3 regions of the Vibrio paucivorans genome follow, and region 3 is predicted to be linked to each of the others. Evidence: predicted binding sites of a transcription regulator. Region 3 holds the regulator's gene; each other region holds the start of a gene.
What was found. The regulator PurR, encoded in region 3, represses purine synthesis genes. The targets are predictions, from matches to a motif close to TNANGNAAACGTTTNCNTNA.
Positions count from the first base shown of each region.

Region 1: the regulator PurR is predicted to act here: its motif matches at 2,800-2,819, upstream of ACXABW_RS00650 (NCS2 family permease).
Region 2: the regulator PurR is predicted to act here: its motif matches at 4,086-4,105, upstream of purM (phosphoribosylformylglycinamidine cyclo-ligase).

Region 1 covers NZ_CM133230.1:135,932-144,032, reverse strand. Annotated here, with positions in the region: gene ACXABW_RS00660 (hypothetical protein) at 189-560, opposite strand; gene ACXABW_RS00655 (phosphate-starvation-inducible protein PsiE) at 676-1,101, opposite strand; gene ACXABW_RS00650 (NCS2 family permease) at 1,212-2,582, opposite strand; purine riboswitch at 2,649-2,748, opposite strand; gene gmk (guanylate kinase) at 3,031-3,654, shown strand; gene rpoZ (DNA-directed RNA polymerase subunit omega) at 3,759-4,031, shown strand; gene spoT (bifunctional GTP diphosphokinase/guanosine-3',5'-bis pyrophosphate 3'-pyrophosphohydrolase) at 4,118-6,238, shown strand; gene trmH (tRNA (guanosine(18)-2'-O)-methyltransferase TrmH) at 6,292-6,975, shown strand; gene recG (ATP-dependent DNA helicase RecG) at 7,098-8,101, shown strand, end outside.
Region 2 covers NZ_CM133230.1:2,465,225-2,473,325, reverse strand. Annotated here, with positions in the region: gene fadE (acyl-CoA dehydrogenase FadE) at 1-457, opposite strand, end outside; gene lpcA (D-sedoheptulose 7-phosphate isomerase) at 766-1,341, shown strand; gene ACXABW_RS11310 (class II glutamine amidotransferase) at 1,399-2,244, shown strand; gene purN (phosphoribosylglycinamide formyltransferase) at 2,339-2,980, opposite strand; gene purM (phosphoribosylformylglycinamidine cyclo-ligase) at 2,983-4,023, opposite strand; gene upp (uracil phosphoribosyltransferase) at 4,201-4,827, shown strand; gene rluF (23S rRNA pseudouridine(2604) synthase RluF) at 4,882-5,928, opposite strand; gene smrA (DNA endonuclease SmrA) at 6,008-6,589, opposite strand; gene ACXABW_RS11280 (DUF3149 domain-containing protein) at 6,770-6,910, opposite strand; tRNA gene ACXABW_RS11275 (tRNA-Pro) at 7,167-7,243, shown strand; gene ACXABW_RS11270 (hypothetical protein) at 7,369-7,785, opposite strand; gene ACXABW_RS11265 (TraB/GumN family protein) at 7,893-8,101, opposite strand, start outside.
Region 3 covers NZ_CM133230.1:1,088,035-1,096,135, forward strand. Annotated here, with positions in the region: gene ACXABW_RS05185 (putative signal transducing protein) at 1-219, opposite strand, end outside; gene ACXABW_RS05190 (TVP38/TMEM64 family protein) at 219-911, opposite strand; gene ACXABW_RS05195 (TfoX/Sxy family DNA transformation protein) at 1,123-1,713, opposite strand; cyclic di-GMP riboswitch class I at 1,826-1,912, opposite strand; gene purR (HTH-type transcriptional repressor PurR) at 2,061-3,068, opposite strand; gene torD (molecular chaperone TorD) at 3,361-4,008, opposite strand; gene torR (two-component system response regulator TorR) at 4,249-4,962, shown strand; gene elyC (envelope biogenesis factor ElyC) at 5,061-5,864, opposite strand; gene cmoM (tRNA uridine 5-oxyacetic acid(34) methyltransferase CmoM) at 5,979-6,776, shown strand; gene mukF (chromosome partition protein MukF) at 6,773-8,101, shown strand, end outside; gene mukE (chromosome partition protein MukE) at 8,091-8,101, shown strand, end outside.

The sequences.
Region 1 (8,101 bases), 950 kb from region 3:
CCATTCACCGGAAACACAGGCAGACAAGAGTCGGCGCAGTAAGCAGCACCGAAAAAAACTTCAACATTCATATTCTTATTCCCATCACAGGATGGTGTAAATAAGCCGAGCCTATTTACACTCAAATCAAAGGCACACAAAGGTGTTGTGTGAATAACGTGGTGCGAAAAATCGCTGAGAAATAAGAGTTATGCGATAGGAGGTCGATACAGAGAGTGAACCCCTGCATCAGAGTAATTCACGGGAATACTGGCGACTAGAGCGTAACGAAAAGGCGCACTGTATGAACGTACTGTCGTTTCGACTAGAGCAATATTTGAGAGTTGAACATGAGAGCAGCACTGCTTTTCAAAGCAGGATCCACCGGGATCGCAGCAGCCAGAAGTAGATGCGGAATCCATCACCGTACCGCAGCCATCCAAACTGATTGCAATCATCGACGAGCCAGAGGACGAAACCTGATGAGAAGGCACTTTCGCTTGCACAGCAACACTAAATAGCAAAGTAGCTATCAGTGCACTGAGCAACAAATAGATTGTCGGTGTGTAGCGTCTTAGCATCACACAGCCTCATCACGTCAAATAGAAAGCCTAAAGATAGCGGCAGAAATGGGGAATGACAATCATCGAGCAGGCGACTTTACACTTATTTACTCGCCTACCCTCTATGCCTTGATTACTCGTCTTTTTCTGCAGTTTGGTTGTCGATATACGGCCAATAGTGATGGCCAACTCGGATCAGCAATGTCGCCGCAGCAAGAATGAATGCTGCCACGGATAACCATACGACCAGCACAGCATCTAACTCTTTCATTCCCAGTGTGATGTAACGAGCAATCGCCATCATCGCAATGTAGATTGGATATCGAACTGGGATTTTACCGTTCATCACAAACTGCTTCACCATCGCGAGAACTTCGAGATAGATAAACATCAGCAGAATATCGGTGAGAAGAACACGCTTTTCCGTGAAGACATGAATAAATTCTTCCACCATCGCAAACAGCGTGGCCAGCGTAATGGCAACCAGAAGCACCGCTTCTAATACGTAGAAGCTTTTAAGAAAGGGTTTACTAAAAGACTTAGGAAGATGGGAAGGCATAACCTCTTTCCGCAAATAAGAAATCAACTAAGGAAAGAGTTTACACGAGGTTGCATAAAAGGGGCTATGTGAATAATCTCAATAATCGATATCACACAGCCCTTATAGCATTAAAGCAGGATCAGATACGCTAGGAATACTGCAGACAATATGTAAATAACCGGGTGAACTTGCTTGCCTTTGCCCGCGACAACCATAGTGAACGCATAACTAATGAAGCCCATTGCCATGCCGTTAGCTGGCGAGAAGCTCAACACGGTAAACATAATGGTAAAGAACGCTGCAATGCGAGACTCTTTTTGCTCCCAGCTGATTTGGCCCAAACGGCCAATCATATAAATGCCGACCACTACCATTGCTGGAGCCACCATCGCAGCTGAGAAAATCGAGAATAGTGGGTACAGGAATAGCGACAGCAAGAATAAGCCCGACACCATCACCGCAGCCAATCCAGTTTTAGCCCCCTGCGAAGAGGCAATACCCGACTCAGAAAACGCAGTAATAGAAGTTGTACCCAGCACAGAACCAATTACGGTACCGCCGGCATCTGCTACCAGTGCAGAACGTGCGTTCGGTACTTTACCGTCTTTATCAATGATGCCTGCGTCACGGCCAACACCAACGATGGTACTTAAGCCATCAAAGAAATCGACAATCAAAAAGATGATGACGATAAACAGTAGATCAAACAACTTGTCAGCCGTTAAGCCCGAGAAGTTAAACACTGCACCGAAGCTACCCGCCATACTCGGTGGCGCAGAGACAAACTGTTCTGGCAGCGGCGCATTACTGGTGCCCATAAAGGTATCAGCCAATATCGTCAGCGCAATCGCTGTCACAAATGAAATAAAGGTGGCTAGCTTAATGTCGCGGACCATACAGCCCAGTGCGACAAAAATGCTGATGTAAGCAATGATGACTTGAGGATCAGAAATGTTCCCCATGCTCACTAGGATGATTGGGTTAGAAACAATGATCCCCGCATTTTTTAAACCCAGAAACGCGATAAACAGACCCAGTGAGACAGTAATGGCTAATTTTAGATCTTCTGGAATCGACTCAATCATCGCTTTACGGATATTAGTCATCGATAAAATCAGGTACAACACACCCGATAAGAAAATACCGAACAGTGCTTCATGCCATACCAGTGCAACCGAACCACTTAGTAGCATGCCTTTGAAGAATCCATTCATGCTCATGCCCGGTGCTAACATCACTGGGTAATTGCCCCAGATCCCCATAATCAGAGTCGCGATTGCTGCCGCTAATGCTGTTGCAGTAAAGACAGCGCCTCTGTCCATACCTGGGATGTCGCCTAAAATAGCTGGGTTAACCGCCAAGATGTAGCTCATCGCTAGAAAGGTAATAAAACCCGCATAGAGTTCTGTACCAAGGGTGGTTTTACGCTCAGTGATTTTGAACACTGAGTCCAGTACACCAGAGCTTCTCTGGGCTTTAAGGGTTGAATCGAGACTCACAATGAAACCTTTACAATTTAAATAAATAGTAAACGTTATGCATGCTGTGAGTACCTAATAAGAGGAGACGTCACACTAAAAAACCGTAGTCATCGAGATAGGCTCGATAGTAGAGACATCTAATCCATTTCATTAGACATATACAGCATTTAAACGTTTGCGCGGATTGTAAGGATATTGACTAAAAACTCAACGTCTTTACTGCTGAAAAACGCAAAAAAGCAAACGTTTTCGTTTTAGATCAATTTCGCTGGCTTTCCCGCTCAATAAATAAACCATGATCTCTATGCGATCTTGTTGTCCTAAATAGTCGAGTTATGCTACTCTTCGCCTCCATTTTTCTGACCTAAATTTCGCCAATTGGTCGAATATTCATGGTCAGTGCTATCTTTAAGTCAGGTCGTACAACAGTTCGGCTTACACTCCAACCAAACGTGGAACAGAACAGATGGGCAAAGGTACTCTATACATCGTATCTGCACCGAGCGGCGCAGGAAAATCTAGCTTGATCTCAGCAATGCTAGAAACTAACCCGACCTACGCAATGAAAGTCTCTGTGTCTCATACTACTCGTGGTATGCGCCCAGGCGAGCAAGACGGTGTTCATTACCACTTTGTGCAAAAAGAGCACTTCGAAGAGTTGATCGAAAAAGGCGAATTCCTTGAATACGCTGAAGTCTTCGGCAACTACTACGGTACGTCTCGTGTTTGGATTGAAGATAACCTAGACAAAGGGATCGATGTATTTCTGGATATCGACTGGCAAGGTGCTCGTCAGATCCGTGAACAGATGCCTTTGGCACGCAGCGTATTCATTCTACCGCCATCAAATGGCGAGTTGGAACGTCGCCTAAACGCTCGTGGTCAAGATAGCGATGCTGTTATTGCAAAACGCATGGCAGAAGCAAAATCAGAGATTTCTCATTACAGCGAGTACGATTACGTTATCGTCAACGATGACTTCGATGCCGCTTTAATGGATTTTAAAGCAATCATTCGCGCAGAAAGATTGAAGCAGGATAAGCAAGCTGCTAAATATAACGGCATGCTTAAAGCGCTACTGGCGGAATAATCCATTCCGCAATGTTAAGTGGCAGCTTAAGAGCTAGAATATAAAGCACTTAGGTTGTATACTTTCTCGTCATTCAAAATTTTAGTTAATTATTTGGAGTCCTTATGGCACGCGTAACTGTTCAAGACGCTGTTGAAAAAGTTGGCAACCGTTTCGACCTAGTTCTAATTGCGGCACGCCGCGCACGTCAAATGCAAACTGGCGGTAAAGATTCACTAGTGCCAGAAGAGAACGATAAGCCAACCGTTATCGCTCTACGCGAAATCGAAGAAGGCCTTATCACTAAAGAAGTTCTAGACGCACGTGAACGTCAAGAACAGCAAGAGCAAGAAGCAGCTGAGCTAGTAGCAGTAAGCAGCATCGCTCACACTCGATAACAACTCGTTTTCGACGTCAGCTGTTTTCGAAGCACACTGTAATAAGTACGTTGTTTTTCGAACGACTAACCAGCCGGGCCTAAAATTTGTATCTATTCGATAGCCTCAAAGACGTTGCCCAAGAATACCTAACAGAGCCTCAAATTGAGGCTCTGCGTCAATCTTATGTGGTAGCGAGAGACGCCCATGAAGGGCAAACCCGCTCAAGCGGTGAACCGTATATCATCCACCCTGTTGCTGTAGCTCGTATCTTGGCCGAAATGCGCCTAGATATTGAAACACTTCAAGCAGCGCTCCTTCACGACGTTATCGAAGACTGTGACGTCACCAAAGAAGACCTAGAAGAAAAGTTTGGCAATACTGTTGCTGAATTAGTGGATGGCGTATCTAAGCTGGATAAGCTTAAATTTCGAGATCGCAAAGAGGCTCAAGCAGAGAACTTCCGTAAGATGGTCCTTGCCATGGTGCAAGACATCCGCGTCATTCTGATCAAGCTTGCCGACCGCACACACAACATGCGTACGCTAGGTGCACTTCGCCCTGATAAAAAGCGTCGTATTGCTCGTGAAACGCTCGAAATCTACTCTCCTTTGGCACATCGCCTAGGTATCCATAACATTAAAACCGAGCTTGAAGAGCTAGGTTTTGAAGCACTTTACCCAAATCGTTATCGCGTACTCAAAGAAGTAGTGCGTGCTGCGCGTGGTAACCGCAAAGAAATGATTCAACGTATCCACAGCGAACTTGAAGGTCGCTTGGAAGATGTTGGATTGAAAGCTCGTGTCTTAGGCCGTGAAAAGAACCTGTTCTCCATCTATAACAAGATGAAAACCAAAGAGCAGCGTTTCCACACCATCATGGACATCTACGCTTTCCGTGTCGTCGTTGAAGACGCCGATACCTGTTATCGAGTACTTGGACAAGTTCATAGCTTGTATAAGCCGCGTCCGGGGCGCATGAAAGATTACATTGCGGTACCAAAAGCGAACGGCTACCAATCTTTGCACACCTCAATGGTTGGCCCACATGGCGTACCTGTTGAAGTACAAATCCGTACCGAAGACATGGACCAAATGGCAGACAAAGGTGTCGCGGCGCACTGGTCATACAAAGGCAATGGCGATCGCACCGGCACCACAGCGCAGGTTAAAGCTCAGCGCTGGATGCAAAGCCTACTCGAGCTGCAGCAAAGTGCTGGTAACTCCTTCGAATTCATTGAAAACGTTAAATCCGATCTCTTCCCCGATGAGATTTACGTCTTCACACCGAAGGGTCGCATTGTCGAGCTACCAGTTGGTGCAACAGCAGTAGATTTCGCTTATGCCGTTCATACCGATGTTGGCAACATGTGTGTTGGTGCTCGTGTAGACAGAAATCCTTACCCACTGAGCAAGTCACTGAAAAATGGTCAGACAATCGAGATCATTAGTGCGCCGGGGGCTCGCCCGAATGCCGCGTGGCTAAACTATGTGGTGACTTCACGTGCTCGCACCAAGATCCGTCAGGTTCTGAAAACCATGCGCCGTGAAGAATCCATTACCTTAGGTCGCCGCCTGCTTAACCATGCATTGGGTGAGCTGTCTCTTTCAGACATCAGTGAAGACAATGTGCAACATGTACTCACAGACCTGAAAGTCGATAGCGTAGAAGACCTACTGGCTGAAATTGGTTTAGGCGAGCTCATGAGTATCGTCATCGCGCGCCGCCTACTAGGTGATGCCGATGAACTGACCGAAGTAGAAAGCAGCGACGGTAAGCCGAAGAAGAAACTGCCAATCCGCGGTGCGGAAGGCATCTTGTTAACCTTTGCTAACTGTTGTCACCCTATTCCGGATGATCACATTATTGCTCACGTATCACCAGGCCGTGGTTTAGTAGTACACCGTGAAACTTGTCCAAACGTTCGTGGTTATCAAAAAGAACCAGACAAGTACATGGCTGTAGAATGGTCTAACGACTACGACCAAGAGTTCATCACCGAACTGAAAGTCGACATGCAGAACCACCAAGGCGCACTGGCTGAGCTAACCAATGTTATCTCTAAGACGGGCTCTAACATTCATGGCCTGTCGACCGAAGAGCGTGATGGTCGCCTGTATACCGTGACTGTGCTACTGACGACGAAAGACCGTGTGCACTTAGCTAGCATCATGAAGAAAATTCGTGTGATGCCGCATGCGTTAAGAGTTAGGCGCAGAAAGAACTAGATTAGTTAAACATTAAATAAATGCGCTCTTTCGGAGCGCATTTTTATATCATTATGAATTTAGAAAGATACCAACGTATTCAGCAAGTGCTGAAATCTCGTCAAACAGACTTAACGCTGTGCTTAGAAGAAGTACACAAGCCTAACAACGTTTCAGCGGTTATCCGTACTGCAGATGCAACAGGCATCCATAAAGTCCATGCAGTTTGGCCAAATGAAATGCGCACGCTAAGCCACACCTCGGCGGGTGCGCGTAACTGGGTTGAAGTTGACACACACGACACCATCGGTGATGCCATTGGGGAGCTGAAATCTCAAGGCATGCAGGTACTGGTCACCAACTTATCGGACACTGCCGTCGATTTTCGCGAGATTGATTACACTAAGCCAACCGCTATCATTCTTGGCAATGAAAAAACTGGCGCTTCAAAGCAAGCTCTGGAGATGGCAGACCAAGACATCATCATCCCGATGATTGGTATGGTTCAATCATTAAACGTTTCTGTTGCAAGCGCCGTACTCCTATACGAAGCCCAACGTCAACGTGAAATGGCTGGAATGTATCAGCGAGAAGAAAGCACGCTACCAGACGAAACCATTCATCGCATTTTGTTTGAACGCGGCCATCCTGTGCTGGCTAAAGTCGCCAAACGCAAAAAACTGCCTTATCCGCCATTAGACGACCAAGGTCAAATTGTTGCTGAAGAAGCATGGTGGAAAGAGATGCAAAAAGCTTAGCTTCGACGAACAACGCTTTGGAGGGCTTCTATCTTCACCAAAGCGTTGTAATTTATCCTGTACAAAAACACAGTCAGGTGGTTAACTAACCTTAATTTCAGCCACTTACTTAGAGCCTCGCTATGTCTCAACTGCTTTCCGCTATTCCGCTCACTTCACTGTCTGGTGTTGGTGCAAAAGTGGCAGAAAAGCTGGCTAAAGTCGGCCTAAACAATGTGCAAGATCTGCTCTTTCACCTCCCCCTTCGCTATGAAGATCGCACACGAATCTACCCTATTGCAAAACTTCATGCTGGCCTGTGGGCTGCAGTGCAAGGCAAGGTAATGAGTGTGGATACCATCTTCGGCAAGCGAAAGATGTTAGCGGTTAAAATCAGTGATGGTAACGGCACCGTGACACTGCGTTTCTTTAATTTTACTGCCGCGATTAAGAATAACTTCGCTGAAGGTAAGTTAGTACACGCTTACGGTGAGATTAAGCGAGGTGGGATGGGACTTGAAATCATTCACCCTGATTACAAGTTTTTTGCTCCACGCCAAACCCCAGATATCGAACAAAACCTTACCCCCGTCTACCCAACCACAGACGGCCTTAGACAGATCACTTTACGTAACCTCACCGATCAAGCGCTAACTTTGCTCGATAAAGCAGCAGTGCAAGAGCTACTTCCAAACGGACTATACGATCACCAAATTACGTTGGCGCAGGCACTGCATACCATTCACCGCCCGCAGCCTACCATCAACCTCGACGAGTTTGATGAAGGGAAGCACCCAGCGCAAGTTCGCTTGATCATGGAAGAATTATTGGCGCAAAACTTATCGATGCTGTCGGTACGGAGTAAAGGTCAGCAAGATGCAGCCACTCCCCTTAAGCCAGTCGATTCACTTAAGCAACAACTCCTCAAGCAGCTGCCGTTTGAGCCGACCAACGCTCAGGCACGCGTGGTGAAAGAAATTGAAGCGGACTTGGAAAAAACCCACCCAATGATGCGCCTTGTTCAGGGAGACGTAGGCTCTGGGAAAACCCTAGTTGCAGCACTCGCGGCGGTACGTGCCATTGAGCATGGCCACCAAGTCGCGCTTATGGCACCCACTGAGCTACTAGCGGAACAACACGCGATCAA
Region 2 (8,101 bases), 1.4 Mb from region 3:
GCAGGTCGGCAAGCTCATGGGTAACTTGATAGTCGCTGACCATTGCACATACTTCATTAACTGGGCCGTCCAAGAAAGCTTGCTCTTCTGCGCTTAGCTGAGGCTTAGCGATAGTATGTAGCTTTTGCCAATTGGGCTTGCCCTTGAATAAGTCTGCTTCCCACCACACTGTACCAGCATCTAGCGCTTCTTTTTCAGTTTGCGACATGGCAGGTAAAACCTGCTTGAACAACGCTAGAGCTTTGCGGCTTATGACAGACTGGCGCACGGAAGGGATGGCCAGTAACGCAGTAGCAGCAATGAACAGTGCCCAGCTTATATGTCCAGCTGCGCCAAAGATTGAAAGCGCAAACATCGTAGCAGTCAGAGCAGCGACAGATGCTACCAAAGACGTTCGATGATATAGGCAGGTGCCGAGTACAGCAGCAAAGCCAAGTATAGAGAGCAAGATTTCCATATAATTTTCCTTATTAGCAACTATCACCCATTGATATTGCAGATATCTTGTAAGAGGTCTAACCAGTTATAAGTGTAATCAAAATATTAATAAAATGTAAAACCTCAAAGTGCGCAAAAAGTGATCTAAGTAGAGTGAAAGTTCTAATATTTGAAGCGGAAGACGATTTTGTTGTCGTGGAATGGCAAGAAAGCAACAAATCTTGAAAGCTAACTATCGACAGTCGGGAATGTTTAAGTAAACTTGAGACAAATGTGCTAAACCCAGCACCCCATGCTCAAATACTCAGAACGATAAGAGAACTCGCCATGTATCAGGATTTAATCAAAAGTGAATTAACAGAAGCTGCCGACGTACTAAATAAATTTTTAAGTGACGAGCACAATATTGCTCAAATTGAAGCAGCAGCCAAGCTTATCGCTGAGTCGTTTAAACAAGGTGGTAAGGTGTTGTCTTGTGGCAATGGTGGTTCGCACTGTGATGCTATGCATTTTGCCGAAGAGCTGACAGGCCGTTACCGTGAGAATCGTCCTGGCTATCCAGGAATCGCGATTTCAGATCCAAGCCATTTGTCTTGCGTGAGTAACGATTTTGGTTATGACTTTGTATTTTCTCGCTATGTAGAAGCCGTTGGTTCAAAAGGCGACGTACTATTTGGTTTATCAACTTCAGGCAATTCCGGCAACATTCTAAAAGCTATCGAAGCGGCACAAGCGAAAGGAATGAAAACCATCGCTCTTACTGGTAAAGATGGCGGTAAAATGGCAGGCCTAGCGGATATCGAAATTCGCGTGCCACACTTTGGTTATGCTGACCGTATTCAAGAGATTCATATTAAGATTATTCACATTGTGATTCAGCTGATTGAGAAAGAGATGGCCTAAGGCGTGTTGTCTTAGAGGCTTGTATAATTGGTTTAGAGTAAAGGAGTCCAATAAACCATGTGTGAATTGCTCGGCATGAGCGCCAATGTACCGACAGATATATGCTTTAGCTTTACAGGCTTGATGCAACGAGGTGGCAATACTGGCCCGCATAGAGATGGCTGGGGGATTACCTTCTATGAAGGGAAAGGGTTTCGTACTTTTAAGGACCCAAACCCAAGCTGTAAATCAAAGATTGCCGAGCTGGTACAAAACTATCCGATAAAAAGTTGTGCTGTCGTAAGTCACATAAGACAGGCGAACCGAGGTGGGGTAAGTTTAGAAAACACCCACCCATTTACTCGTGACTTATGGGGTAAGTACTGGACGTTTGCACACAACGGTCAGCTAAGTGATTATCAAGACTTGTCTGTCGGGCGCTATTTACCGGTAGGGCAGACAGACAGCGAACGTGCTTTTTGTTGGATCATGAAGCAGCTTGAAGAGCGATACCCTGAACCTCCTCAAGATATGGTGGGGATGTTTAAGTTTGTCGCACAATGCTGCGACAAGTTGAAGGATAAAGGTGTATTCAATATGTTATTGTCGGATGGTGAGTATGTGATGACATACTGCACTAACCATCTGTATTGGATTACACGTCGAGCTCCGTTTGGGAAAGCGAGCCTGATTGATGAAGATGTCACGATTAACTTCCAAGAAGAAACTACGCCAAATGATGTGGTATCGGTTATTGCGACACAACCATTGACGGACAACGAAGTTTGGCATCGGATGAAGCCAGGGGAGTATGGGATATTCCACTTTGGCGAGCTCATCGACGGAAATGCTGCCAAGCTAACCGATGTGGCGTTTGCTGAAGCGAAGCCTAAATGCCAGGCACCAACTGAACCGTTGGAGTAACTGAATCGTTTGGCTTACTTTGGCTAAGGCCGAGAAATAAAAAAGGTTGATGCATGTACATCAACCTTTTCTTTTTTTATTTGCCTAAAGGCATTTATTCTTCAGCGTAACCGTGCATACCCAGAAGAGCACCATCAAGGTAAGCCTCTTTTTCATCTTTCATCACTAAACGCTCTTCAACCAACCACTTAACCACCATCGGGTAGATTTTGTGTTCTTGAGTTTGAACGCGTTCAGTGAGAGTCTCGACCGTGTCTTCGTCGAAAATAGGCACTTTAGCCTGCAAAATAACAGGACCGCCATCAAGCTGCTCGGTAACGAAATGAACGCTAGTACCATGCTCTTCGTCTCCAGCGTGGATAGCACGCTGATAAGTGTTAAGGCCAGGGTACTTAGGTAGCAGAGAAGGGTGAATATTGATCATGCGGCCCATATAGTGGCGAACGAATTCACCACTTAGAATTCGCATGTAACCAGCAAGTACAATGACGTCTGGCTTATATTCATCGATCTGCTTCATCAACTCGTGGTCAAACGCATCACGGGTATCGAAGGCTTTAGGGTCAAGGAAGTGTGCTGCTGCACCGGCTTTCTCAGCACGCTCTAAAGCATAGACATTGGCTTTGTTGGAAAATACTGCGGTCACGCGACCACCAGTAATGTCCTTGTCACATGCATCAATGATTGCCTGTAGGTTAGAACCGTTCCCTGAAACTAAAACGACGATACTTTTCATACTTATTTGATCTCTACTTGTTCTTCGCCAGCTGCAGCGTTTGCGATCTCACCGATAACCCAAGCGTTTTCACCTTCTGCATTTAATAGCTCAACAGCTGCGTCTGCTTGATCTTTAGGAAGGGCGATCACTAGGCCTACACCACAGTTGAATGTGCGGTACATTTCGTGAGTCGTTACGTTACCCTTCTCTTGTAGCCATTTGAAAATAACTGGCCATTCCCAGCTATTGCCATCAACGACTGCTTTTGTACCTTCTGGAAGCACACGCGGGATGTTTTCCCAGAAGCCGCCACCTGTGATGTGCGAAATTGCGTGGATGTCGTGCTGCTCAATCATCTTAAGCGCAGACTTAATGTAAATTTTAGTTGGCTCGAGCAGGTGTTCACCAATAGTACGGCCTGCTAGTTCCTCACTCTTATCGGCACCAGACACTTCTAGAATTTTACGAATAAGAGAGTAACCGTTTGAGTGTGGACCGCTTGAACCTACAGCGATAAGTGCATCACCAGCAGCGACTTTTGTGCCATCGATAACGTCTTCTTTTTCTACTACACCGACACAGAAGCCTGCTACATCGTAGTCTTCGCCTTCATACATGCCTGGCATTTCCGCCGTTTCGCCACCAATCAATGAACAACCGGCTTGAATACAACCTTCAGCAATACCAGAAACTACGTCAGCTGCAGTATCAACGTCTAGTTTTCCTGTTGCGTAGTAGTCTAGGAAGAAAAGAGGTTCTGCACCTTGTACGATCAGGTCATTCACACACATAGCGACAAGGTCGATACCGATTGTGTCGTGCTTGTTCATATCCAGAGCTAAACGAAGCTTAGTACCTACACCATCAGTGCCAGACACGAGTACAGGTTGCTTGTATTTAGTTGGTAGTTCACATAGGGCTCCGAAGCCGCCAATACCACCCATAACTTCAGGGCGACGAGTGCGCTTTACCGCACCTTTAATTCGATCAACAAGCGCGTTGCCTGCATCAATATCTACACCAGCGTCTTTATAGCTTAGAGAAGAGTTGTTACCGCTCACAGGGAAGTCCTCGGTTAAAGTTGGATATGAAAACGGCGCTATTCTACCAGCGGTTAAACATAAAGAGCAAACGTTTGCGCGAGTTTTTTTATTGTTCTAATCACCCTGAAATTTATTTTGAGATCGTGTATAATTCGAAGGTTTGTTTAAATGTTCCCCATATTGCCGGAGATGGAAATGAAAGTTGTTGAAGTAAAACACCCTCTAGTTAAACACAAGATTGGTCTAATGCGAGAAGGTGACATCAGCACGAAGCGTTTTCGTGAGTTAGCGACCGAAGTAGGTAGCCTATTAACTTATGAAGCGACTGCAGACTTTGAAACAGAGAAAGTAACCATTGAAGGTTGGAATGGTCCAGTGGAAGTGGACCAAATTAAAGGTAAGAAAGTGACAGTTGTGCCAATTCTACGTGCGGGTCTAGGCATGATGGATGGCGTTCTTGAGCACATGCCAAGCGCACGTATCAGTGTTGTTGGTATTTACCGTGATGAAGAAACATTGGAGCCTGTTCCTTACTTCAATAAGTTAGCATCGAACATCGACGAGCGTATTGCGCTTGTAGTTGACCCAATGCTTGCAACGGGTGGTTCTATGATCGCAACGATCGACCTTCTTAAAGAGAAAGGCTGTAAGGCGATTAAAGTTCTTGTACTGGTTGCGGCTCCTGAAGGTGTTGAAGCGTTAGAGAAAGCGCACCCAGATGTAGAACTTTACACTGCTGCTATTGATGAGAAGCTAAATGACAAAGGCTACATCGTTCCTGGTTTGGGTGATGCGGGCGATAAGATTTTTGGTACTCAGTAATTGAACTGAGCCAATCAAAAAAGGAGAGCATTTGCTCTCCTTTTTTATGTCTGTCTATTTCTTCAGGCTCAAAGTGCCAGACTTACGTGGTTTATTTGATTGGCGTGTAGAGTTTTCGTTGTTGTCTGGTTTGTAATACGTTTTTCCCTTGCCGCTGCTATTACCTTTGTTATTATTCGTTCGGCTATTATCTGGTTTGCCACGTCCTTTCTTCGAGTTAGGCGCATGTCTAAATTCGTCAGCGTTACGGCCATGAAAGGTTTTCTGCTTTTGATTGCGTCGCGCTTTGGATGGTTGATTTTCTTCTCGGCTATCAAACAGTTTGGCATCCGTGGCTTTACGGATTTTTTTACCTTTGCCGTCGACTTTCGACGCGTCCTCAGTGCAGCTAGAATCCTCACACATAGATAAGATCTCTGATACCTCATCATCCGATAAGTAACGCCACTTTCCATTTGGAATACCGTCTAGAGAAATGTTCATGATACGTACGCGGCGAAGTTTAAATACTTCATAGCCCAACGCTTCACACATACGACGGATCTGTCTATTTAAACCTTGGGTCAGAACGATTCGAAATGAGAACTTGGTTTCCTTTGTGACTTTACATGGCAGCGTTGTGGTATCGAGAATATCGACGCCGGATGCCATGTGGGTAAGAAACTCTTGGGTAATAGGTTTATCAACGCGAACCACATATTCTTTCTCGTGGTTGTTACCCGCACGAAGGATCTTATTAACAATATCACCGTCGTTGGTCAGGAAAATAAGCCCGTCTGAAGGTTTATCTAAGCGGCCTATTGGGAAAATGCGTTTGTGGTGGCCAATAAAATCGACAATGTTGCCAGGAACGTCACGTTCAGTCGTACACGTAATACCGGTTGGCTTGTTCAATGCGATATAGATAGGGCGCTCTTTTGACTTTAGTGGCTTGTCATCGACACGAACGTCGTCACCCGATACGACTTTAGTCCCCATTTCTGGAATTTTACCATTGATAGTGACACGGCCCTGCTCTATGAGGCGGTCGGCTTCACGACGAGAACAAAATCCCGTTTCACTGATAAATTTGTTTAGGCGTTTAGCGTTGTCGGTTGTCATCTTGACCTCTTTACGTTTCTCAACGGCTTAGTTTGGTGGAGTAATAAGTAAGCGGGCGATTCTAGCATCGTATGAAACGTTAGCCCATGCGTTTTTGATGGCGCTCACGATTTTCCAGCTTTTTGTCTGCACTCTTTCGTAGTAATACGTAAACCGCGCCCGTACCACCATGGAATCTCTGTGCACTATGCACACATTGCACGTCTTTGATTTGGTTTAGCCAACTGGCTACATAACTTTTCATTAGGGCTGGTGGATTGGACTTTTCACCACGACCGTGAACGATCAATACGGTACGAATATCAAGTTGAATGCACTGCTTAAGAAAGCCAACAACGTCATCACGAGCTTCTTTAAGAGTGCGTCTGTGTAGGTCCAGTTTGGCTTGAATCGGGTATTTACCCAAACGTAATTTGCGATATACCCCTTCCTGAACCCCATCTTTTTTGAATTCGATGATGTCTTCTGGTTTGAGCATCTCAGCGTGGTCGACAGACAAATACTCAGGATCTTGTTCCGATAGCCATGTAGCGGCTTGCCGCTTTGCTAATTGAGAGTCTGATACTGTGTGAGTCTTTTTCAGTTCAGCAGTATCTTGTTTGATGGGTTTGACATCCCCCATCATTTGCTTGAAGAGGTCAAGCTCGTCTTTATTCGACATGGGAACAGCTCATATCACGAAATTCGGAATGCTAACTATTATATCAGCAACGAATATCACTAGCACCTCGTGCGTGCGGCCGTGTTACGTATCTGAGGAAGAAAAATAAAAAACCGAAGTAGACAGATAATCTACTTCGGTGCATAGCGTTACTCTATTGTTTAATAGTAGCTAAGCGATCTAGTGAGGAGATTTGTCGTTCTTAACTTTATAGAGGATGAAGCCGCCATAAAACAGCATCAGACCTAAAGCGCCAAAGATTACTATCATCGAAGATAGCCCCACTGCATTACCAAATAGGAGATCAAGCCAAAAGTCCATGTTTCCTCCAAAAGTATCGAAGACAGGTTTTAATTTATAAGTCAGTTAAATGCTTGGTACTGATCTGGATCAATTGTTTCTTATGGGTTGTGAACTTGTTTCTGTTGATGTGTTTTTAATCACATTTTGGTTTTGATTGAGTAGCATTTAATCGAACAGTACTGTTTTGTAAAAAACTCGCTAAAATGGCTTGCGTTCGGGGCAGGAATCCGTAATATACGCATCCGTTGACAGGCAAAGCTTGTGACAACAATCTCGGTGAATAGCGCAGCTTGGTAGCGCATCTGGTTTGGGACCAGAGGGTCGGGGGTTCGAATCCCTCTTCACCGACCACTTTAAGAAAGCCTGCTTTTTAAGCAGGCTTTCGTCGTTTAGGAGCATAAAAATAGGGCTAGAACCATAGTGGGGTTCGCCTGAAGTTCAAAGGGTATCTCTTTGAGCCTAGACCTTAGACTAGGTTATTTCACATCGCATCGGATAGATTGAATGGGGGTTTCTGCTGTGGTGAAACAAAGGTAAGCCGTTGCTGGGTTATTTGGGCCTACGCGAATGTACCCGGCTTTTACCGCATCGTCGTCGAACTTAATTGAGTGAGAGGCACCTTCTTCACCATCAAAGTAAGTTGCGGTGAACTCATGTCCCATGTCTCGTGCGATACGGTTGCGAGTCACTTGGGTATAAAAAGTGACAGAGGCACAACGCATCGGTGGTTTCGTCGTTGTGAGAAATTGACCGCTTTCTTTATCGTAGACACCACCTGTAATGCTAGGTTGAATATCGACAGGCTGAAAAGTATCGACAGTACACCGCTCACTGGCAAAAACAGTGGTCGGTAGGATTGTTAATAATGAAAGGATAGCAATGGAATTGCGCATGCAAACAACCTATTTGATTTGATACAGAGCGTTATAAATGTTGCTCAAAATAGTAATCTTTGTAGCAAGCTACATGTCAGAGAGGTGTTATAGCTAGTTATTATTATTTAATACTTAAAATTGCAGCTGGCCTCACTACTGGTAGACTGCTGAGAAACGGAAAATCCATTTTGCTTGAGTAAGTCTAGAACGTTGTCTTCACCGACTAGGTGGAGTGCACCTACAACCATCAAATATTGCCCTTGCTGTTTTTTGCTCCACGGTGGATTAGCAAGCTTTTGCGCCCAGTCTGCATTTCGGTCGTGAATAAACGCTT
Region 3 (8,101 bases):
TGCTTCTTTGTTATGAAAGCCCTCTACGATTGATTTGGCTTTGCTAAGCTGCTCTGCTTCAAGAAGCCATACATATGGGGCAGAATCTTCTCCAAATGGCAATTCGCCCTGCAAACCAAATAACCCCTCTCCCCGAACTTCACAGGGAATGTTTTCTGCTCGTAAAAGTTCACACAAGATATGAGCTTGAACGGGATTGGAGGCAGTGAAGATATTCATTAAGCGTTTCCATTGTGTGCTTTAGGGGACACTTTGATTCTGGCCATGATCCATTTTGCGATAATAGGGAAAACACCGAGTAGGGCAAAAGAGATCAACACTGTTGGCGAAACAATACCTGATAGGCTGTCAATTTGGGCTAGTTGAGTACCAGCATTTAGATAAACTGCTGTGCCGGGTAGCATACCTAGCTGACTAACCAAGTAGAAGCGGCTAGTACGAATTGGGCTTAAGCCCATTAAAAGGTTAATCAAAAAGAAAGGGAATACGGGAATAAGCCTTAACGAAAATAGATAAAATGCGCCGTCTTTCTCTACACCATTGTTGATGACTTGCAGCTTCTCGCCAAACTTATTTTGTACCCAGTCACGCAATAGGTAACGTGAGCTTAAAAACGCGAGGGTAGCACCAATAGAACTGGCAAATGAAACCAGCAGTAGACTGGTCCAAAAACCGAATAATGCAGCGCCTAGCAGTGTGACGACAGCAGCTCCTGGAATTGAAAAAGCGGTGATGGCGACGTAAGCCAGAAAGTAGCTGATCGCTGCAATGAGGAAGTTTTGCTCAATAAAGCTACCTAAAGCTTCTTGCTGTGCTTTAGCGTTTTCAAGCGTGAAGTATTGACCAAAATTCATGGCCAAAATAATAATCAGTGCGACGAATACCACGCCAAATACTAGCTTTTTGTTCATTTTTTATTCTCCGACCTAAAGATACGTTGGCCGCTCTACCTGCTATGTCTTCTTAGTATAAAAGTAGATAAAGTACTTGCAGAGAGATTGGTGGCGAATTCTCGCCTAGTATCAAGAAACTGTTTGAATTAAGACAGGTTAAGTGGAAAGAAAATTTCAGCAGATACAAAAAAACCGGCACAGAGTGCCGGTTCTATGAACTTTTCTTGGGTTAGCTGAGTCGATTAGCCAACTCTTCACGACGCGATTGTGGAATGACTGACCAATGAGTCCCCTTAATTGCCCCTTCAAGTGCCCATAGAAGCTCTAAACCAACATCCGAAGTATGGGACTGCTTAATGGCTTTAAATGCTTCTACCGCGCCAGCTTCTTCCAATTGCTCAACAGACTCGATTCCTGCCTTCTTGAGCATCCTTTCGGTCGCTAGTCTTAGGTTTGGAAGATCTTTTAGTCGATTCGGTTTCGACTGAGCTTGAGACTCTTTTTCAACCTTTGCTGCTTTAAGAGCTGCAATGGCCTCATCGAGCGTAGCTTTTGGGTTTGCCTGCCAATCGTCTGGCAATGCGAAGTATTTTGTAACGACAGGGAATCCACGTTTCTTATATACATAAGGCTCGTAGCCTTGTCCTTTGTATTTTTTTGCGGCTGAATCGTCTGCTCGGATGTGCAACTTATCATTTACAACAAGAGCGAACATTGTCTCGTCAACAAAGATGCCGAAACCGCCAAACATTGAACGGGATTTTACACGGCCTAGTTGTTCAAACAGCCGCATTGAGTCTTTTAGTACTGGTTTGTCCATGCTGTATATTCTCGGTGTATGTGAATACGCCACCAAATCAGGTCCGAGAGGTTAGCAAAAAAATGCAGAAACTGTGTCAGTAAGGAGTAAAGTTGTGTATGCATAGTTTGCCATCGGCAACCCCGCTACCATAGCAAGTAAATGCCGTAGGCCGGAAGCTTTGCGTCCCAAACTTTCGAATGGTTTGCCCTGTGCGTGACTTCTAATTCAAGAGTAATTAAAAATCTGAATAAGTATCACATTTGGATGTTGTAAATGTGATATGTGTTCCATAAATAAGACTAAGCTATGCGCCTTGCGTATCTCTGAACTACCACGTAAAGCACATAGGTTATTAATCTTGCTAACTATTTAGTCAGGTCTTTTACGGTACTACGCTCAACAATCTCTGGATGCATTTCAAAGACACGCTTTTCGTGTTCTTTGTCTTTAATACGCTCTAGCAAGATCTCAAAGGCATTTTTACCCACGCGACGTTTCGGTTGGTGGACCGTTGTTAGCGGAGGAGAGAAGTACTCAGCAAGTTCGATATTGTCGTAACCAATAACAGACATATCTTCTGGTACTCGAATCCCTTTTTGTTGTAGACGGCTCATCAAGCCAAATGCCATGGTGTCATTGAAACAGAATACGGCAGTTGGTTTGTGGTCCATTGCTGCAATTTTATCTGCGGCAAGCACAGCGGTATCACACTCAAAGTTACCTTCTAAGATCCAATCTTCGTTAACCGATAGATTGGCTTCACCTAAAGCACGTTTGAATCCTTGGATACGTTCTTGGCAGGCTGCTTTCTCAAAGTGGCCACTTAGGCAAGCAATGTCTGTGTGACCACGATCGATAAGGTACTTAGTGGCTAAGTAGCCACCTTCTTCCGAATTATCGATAATTTTATCGGCTTGAGAGCTTTCAGGGCCCCAGTCCATGATTACTTTTGGAATATCGGCATGTCGATCCAACATTTCTAGTAGCTCTTCAGTTAAGTCAGAACACATGACCAAAATACCATCTACGCGCTTTTCAGCTAGCATGCGGATATAGTCACGCTGCTTTTCGTAAATGCCACCGGTGTTACACAAAATGAGCGTGTAGCCTTGGCGGTAACAGTAGCTTTCAACACCATCGATTACTTCCGAGAAGAATAGGTTAGTTGATTGAGTTACTAACATGCCGATGGTACGGGTCGTATTACATTTCAAGCTACGAGCAACGGCACTTGGAGCGTAGTTAAGCTCTTTAACTGCTTCCATCACTTTTTCTTGGGTTGCTTCAGCAACAAAGCGAGTTTTGTTGATTACATGGGAAACAGTGGTAGTTGATACGCCAGCTAAGCGAGCAACATCTTTAATTGTGGCCATAAGGTTCTGTCCTATTGAGAACTGCTGCATATACTGGCTTACCCCTTGGCTCACCGCAGCAATCATTATTGTCAGCTCCTAGTTAATGGTTACATCAAAGTAGTAAAAACACAAAAACCGCTTTTAGCCAGCGGTTCGTATTTCTACCCAGGAAACTGAGTCAATTTCATTTTTAATCGTTTGCGGTCACGATTCTAGACCTCAAACGTGGCGCAAGCAATGAAAAAACCGTCAATAGCAGTGATCTATCACTACAATTGACGATTTTGTCGCTAGCTAGGGAGTGGTGAAATTACTCGCCGGCGAGGTAGTGGCAATCTAGCTCTAGGAAAGACACTAATAGAGATGCTACCGCAGCGTAGAAGCCGAATTCATCGAGTGACTGACACTTGGTCGAAAATTGTGGAACCCAAGAAAGGATCTTTTCTCGGATGAACTTTTCTTGTTCGAGCAGTGCATCATCAAGGTGCTGTTCTTGTTCAAGTTCGTTAGAGCGAATAATCAAGTTACCAAGGAAGTCTAATTCGATCGCAATGTGATCTGCTGGCTCGTTAAGTGAAGCGCTGACAGCAATACTATGTTCAGCCATTAATGACGCCATTTCTTTGGCGGGCTCGTCATTCAATAGACCCGATTTACCGATGTACATAGACGCATAAGGCAAAGCGGATTCTTTGTCTGATTTCAAAAATAGGTCGCAGAAATCTGCAGAGAGCTCTAACTGTGCGTCTTCACGGTCATTTAGACGGTTGAGCGCGTCAGTCATCTTGTCGATAGACGGTTTTAGAGTTTCATTTTCACCAAGCCCTGCGAGGAAAGAGCGAATTTCTGGGGTTTGATACTGTTCAATATCCGTTTCGGTCAGTTCTTTAGCAAATAAGCTAGATAGCCACCAGTATATTTCAGCTCTTTTTTCGTTAAATGCTTTTGTTTCTTGCATTGTTTTAGCTCCAATTCGAGGTATGTCTTTAGTTTAACTAATAAAGATGAATAGCGGTAACTACATGTGTGAATAAAAATAGAGAGATATAGTGAGATATGAATAGCGAGTCTAAGGTTGTTTTGAATCAATAAAAAATCACCTTTCTTACTTTTGAAGTAGCATTTTCTAGAATTGTTACTGATTATGAATAGAATAGTGTTGTTAAAGTTAACCTGAAATCAAGATTAAGTGGTCTAGATGAGCTATCACGTATTAGTTGTAGAAGATGATGCTGTTACTCGCAGCAAGCTAGTGGGATACTTTCAAAATGAAGGTTACACCGTTAGTGAAGCCGAAGATGGCGTGCAAATGCGAGAAGCGTTGGAAGAAAACTCTGTCGACTTAGTGATGTTGGACATCAATTTGCCGGGTGGTGATGGATTGATGCTGACAAGAGAGTTACGTAGCCAGTCAGATATTGGAATCATTCTGGTGACAGGGCGCACGGATAGCATAGACAAAATTGTTGGGCTCGAAATGGGCGCCGACGATTACGTTACTAAACCTTTTGAACTGCGCGAACTGTTGGTTCGTGTGAAAAACCTGCTGTGGCGAATTTCAGCGGCTCGCAACGTTTCGCCTGTAGTGGAAACTAATGACAAAAACAGCAATGTCGTTCGCTTTGGTGAGTGGACGTTTGACACTCAGCGCCGCGCATTGAGCCGAAATGGTGAGCCGGTTAAGCTCACTAAAGCAGAATATGAGTTGCTGGTAGCGTTGTCGTCACACCCAAATCAGGTGCTAAGTAGAGAGCGTATTCTGAATATGATCAGTCACCGAGTCGATGCGCCAAACGACCGTACTATCGATGTACTTATTCGTCGAATGCGCGCCAAGATGGAGTTCGACCCTAAGAATCCACAAATATTTGTGACCGTACACGGTGAAGGTTATATGTTTGCTGGTGACTAACGACTGCCTGCTATGTCGTTTGAGCAATAAAGAAAAAGCCGAAGTGATGACTTCGGCTTTTTAATATCTATCAGATTAGTGTGCGTTATTATGGCTTACTACAAAGAAGTTTCTTCGGATTGCAGAGCACGCTCTTCGTAATCTGATGCCATATCTCTTAAGCTCTGCCAGATGAGACCAAGAGTCTCATGCCAGTAACGTTCAGTTTGCTCAAGGTAGACCGCTCTAGGGGTGTACTTTTCCCATGGCTGAGTAATGTTACTGTGAGCAAGGTAGTTTGTCGGCGCAGGAAGAGGCTTGATCCCAGCAGAATTAAACTCGTTCAAAGCGCGTTTCATGTGACTGGCCGATGTGACTAGGATTAGACGCTTTTGACCAACAAAAGCAGCGGCTTGTCTGGCTTCTTCCCAGGTGTCTTGCGCGGTTTCTAGCAAGATAATGTCAGACTTAGACACACCGAGTGCCAAGGCGACTTTTGCCATCATACGAGCATTGCTAAACTCACTGCCACCCGCATAACCGGAAAGGATGAGTTTAGAGCCTGGGTACATGCGCAGTATACGAATCCCCTCGCTCAATCGCATTAGCGCGGTACGGCTTAGCTCAGAAGTCGGTGGAATTTGATCGTCAACTACGTGCCCACTGCCAAGCACCATTACGTAGTCAACGGATTCATCAATGGGTAGAAAAGCGGAGTACTGCCTTTCCATTGGCATGAGTAAACGTGTTGATACAGGTTGAAAGGCAATCAGGAAAATGCCGATAAAGGAGAAGAGAACAACAAAACATCCTGTTTTTCGTTTTGCGGTAAACATGATGAGCATTAAGCCTAAAAAGCCAAGGATTAACATGGCTGGTAACGGCATAAGCATCGATGAAATAATCTTTTTCAGCTCAAACATACAGAAATAGTCCGAAAAAACACCACTTGATAATAAAAATAAGAGAAACCCTCTTTATTCCTACCATTCCTATGACAGAATAGCAGCACGATTAGCTATGATAACTCAACCACCGTGACTGAAGACCGTAATTTCGACGATATTGCCCACAAATTTGCAAAAAATATTTACGGGTCAGACAAAGGAGAGATCCGCCAAGTCATTGTTTGGGAAGATCTTCAGCAAATTCTTGAACGCTTGAACGCTGATGAAAAACCTCTCTCCGTGCTTGATGCTGGTGGTGGTTTGGCACAAATGTCTCAAAAACTTGCTGAGCTCGGACACCAGATTTCATTATGTGATCTATCTTCGGAAATGCTGCAACTAGCCGAGCAGGATATTGCAAAAAACGGCCTACTTGAGCAGTATCGCCTGATCCATTCGCCTGTCCAAAAGATAGGAGAGCACTTAGATCGTGCTGTCGATTTAGTGATGTTTCACGCGGTAATGGAATGGTTAGCTGACCCAAAGCCTGCTTTAGAGACGGTACTAGAACAAGTGAAACCAGGCGGTGTCGCTTCGGTCATGTTCTATAACCATCATGGTCTGGTCTACAAGAATGTCATATGTGGCAATATCCCTCATGTATTAGAGGGCATGCCACATAGAAAAAGATTTAAACTTCAGCCGCAAAAAGGCTTAAAACCTGAAGAAGTCTATCAATGGATTGAAGATGCCGGGTTTGAAATTTGCGGCAAGTCGGGAATTCGCTCATTCAGTGACTACATCGGGAATATGCAGTACATGGGTGACTACCAATTAGAAGACGTGTTGGCACTCGAAAAACAACTGTGTAGACAAGAGCCATACCTCTCATTAGGCCGATACATACACGTATGGGCGAAAAAGAAAGAACAACAGGATGAGCAATGAGTGAGATGACTCTCAATGCTGCCGAGCAACCAATTGATGAACTAGTTGGTTGGGTCAAGCAGCATGATTTTTCATTGAACCTCACAACAGAACGACTTGCATTTTTGATTTCGATTGCGGTTCTGAGTAACGAAAGGTTTGATGAAGAGCTTGGTGAAGGTGAGCTGCATGATGCGTTTACCATCGTCACTCGTTTATTTGAAGACACGGGTGATGCTTCGGCATTTCGTGCAAACAACGCCATCAATGAAATGGTTAAGCAGCGCCTAATCAGCCGCTTCACGAGTGAAGTGACTGATGGTGCAAGCATTTATCGTTTATCCCCGCTGGCAATCGGTATTACCGATTATTATGTACGCCACCGTGAATTTTCTAAGTTAAAGCTGTCGATACAGTTGTCTATGGTCGCCGATGAAATGTCGAAAGCGATTGAAGCTGCACAAAAAGGCGGGACAGCTGGACACTGGAAAAAGAATGTATATGGCGTTCTTAAATATTCGGTAGGTGAGATCTTTGATCAAATCGATTTGAACCAGCGAGTGATGGACGAGCAACAGCAATCGGTGAAAGATCAGATTGCTGAACTACTGAACAAAGATTGGCGCGACGCTATCAATAACTGTGAGGCCTTGCTGTCTGAGACGTCATCGACGCTCAAAGAGCTGCAAGATACCTTACAGGCTGCGGGCGATGAGCTTCAAACTCAGATTTTAGACATTCAAGAAATTGTCTATGGTGATACGGAATTGGATTTCATTGGCGAAACGTTGTTTGCGCTACAAATGAAGCTCGACCGTATTACAAGCTGGGGTCAACAAGCTATCGACTTATGGATTGGCTATGACCGCCACGTACACAAGTTTATCCGTACTGCGATTGATATGGATAAAAACCGTGCGTTTAGCCAACGATTAAGACAATCCGTTACCGACTACTTTGATACACCTTGGTATCTGACTTACGCAGATGCCGAGCGACTGACCGACCTCCGAGATGAAGCTCTCGTTCTTAGGGACGATGAAGTAACCGGACAAGTCCCACTTGAAGTGGAATACGAAGAATTTCAACAAGTCAATGATGAGCTCTCTGAGCGAATTGGTGGCATGCTGCAGCAACATAAGCAGCAGGGCGCACCAATCGATCTAGGTAGCGTTTTGCGTGATTACCTCGCGTCGCACCCTCGAACTCATCACTTTGATTTAGCGCGAATTGTTGTCGACCAAGCTGTGCGTTTAGGTTACTCCGAATCTGACTACCAGGCGATTCAACCAGACTGGCAAGCAATCAACGATTTTGGCGCAAAGGTACAAGCAAATGTCATCGAC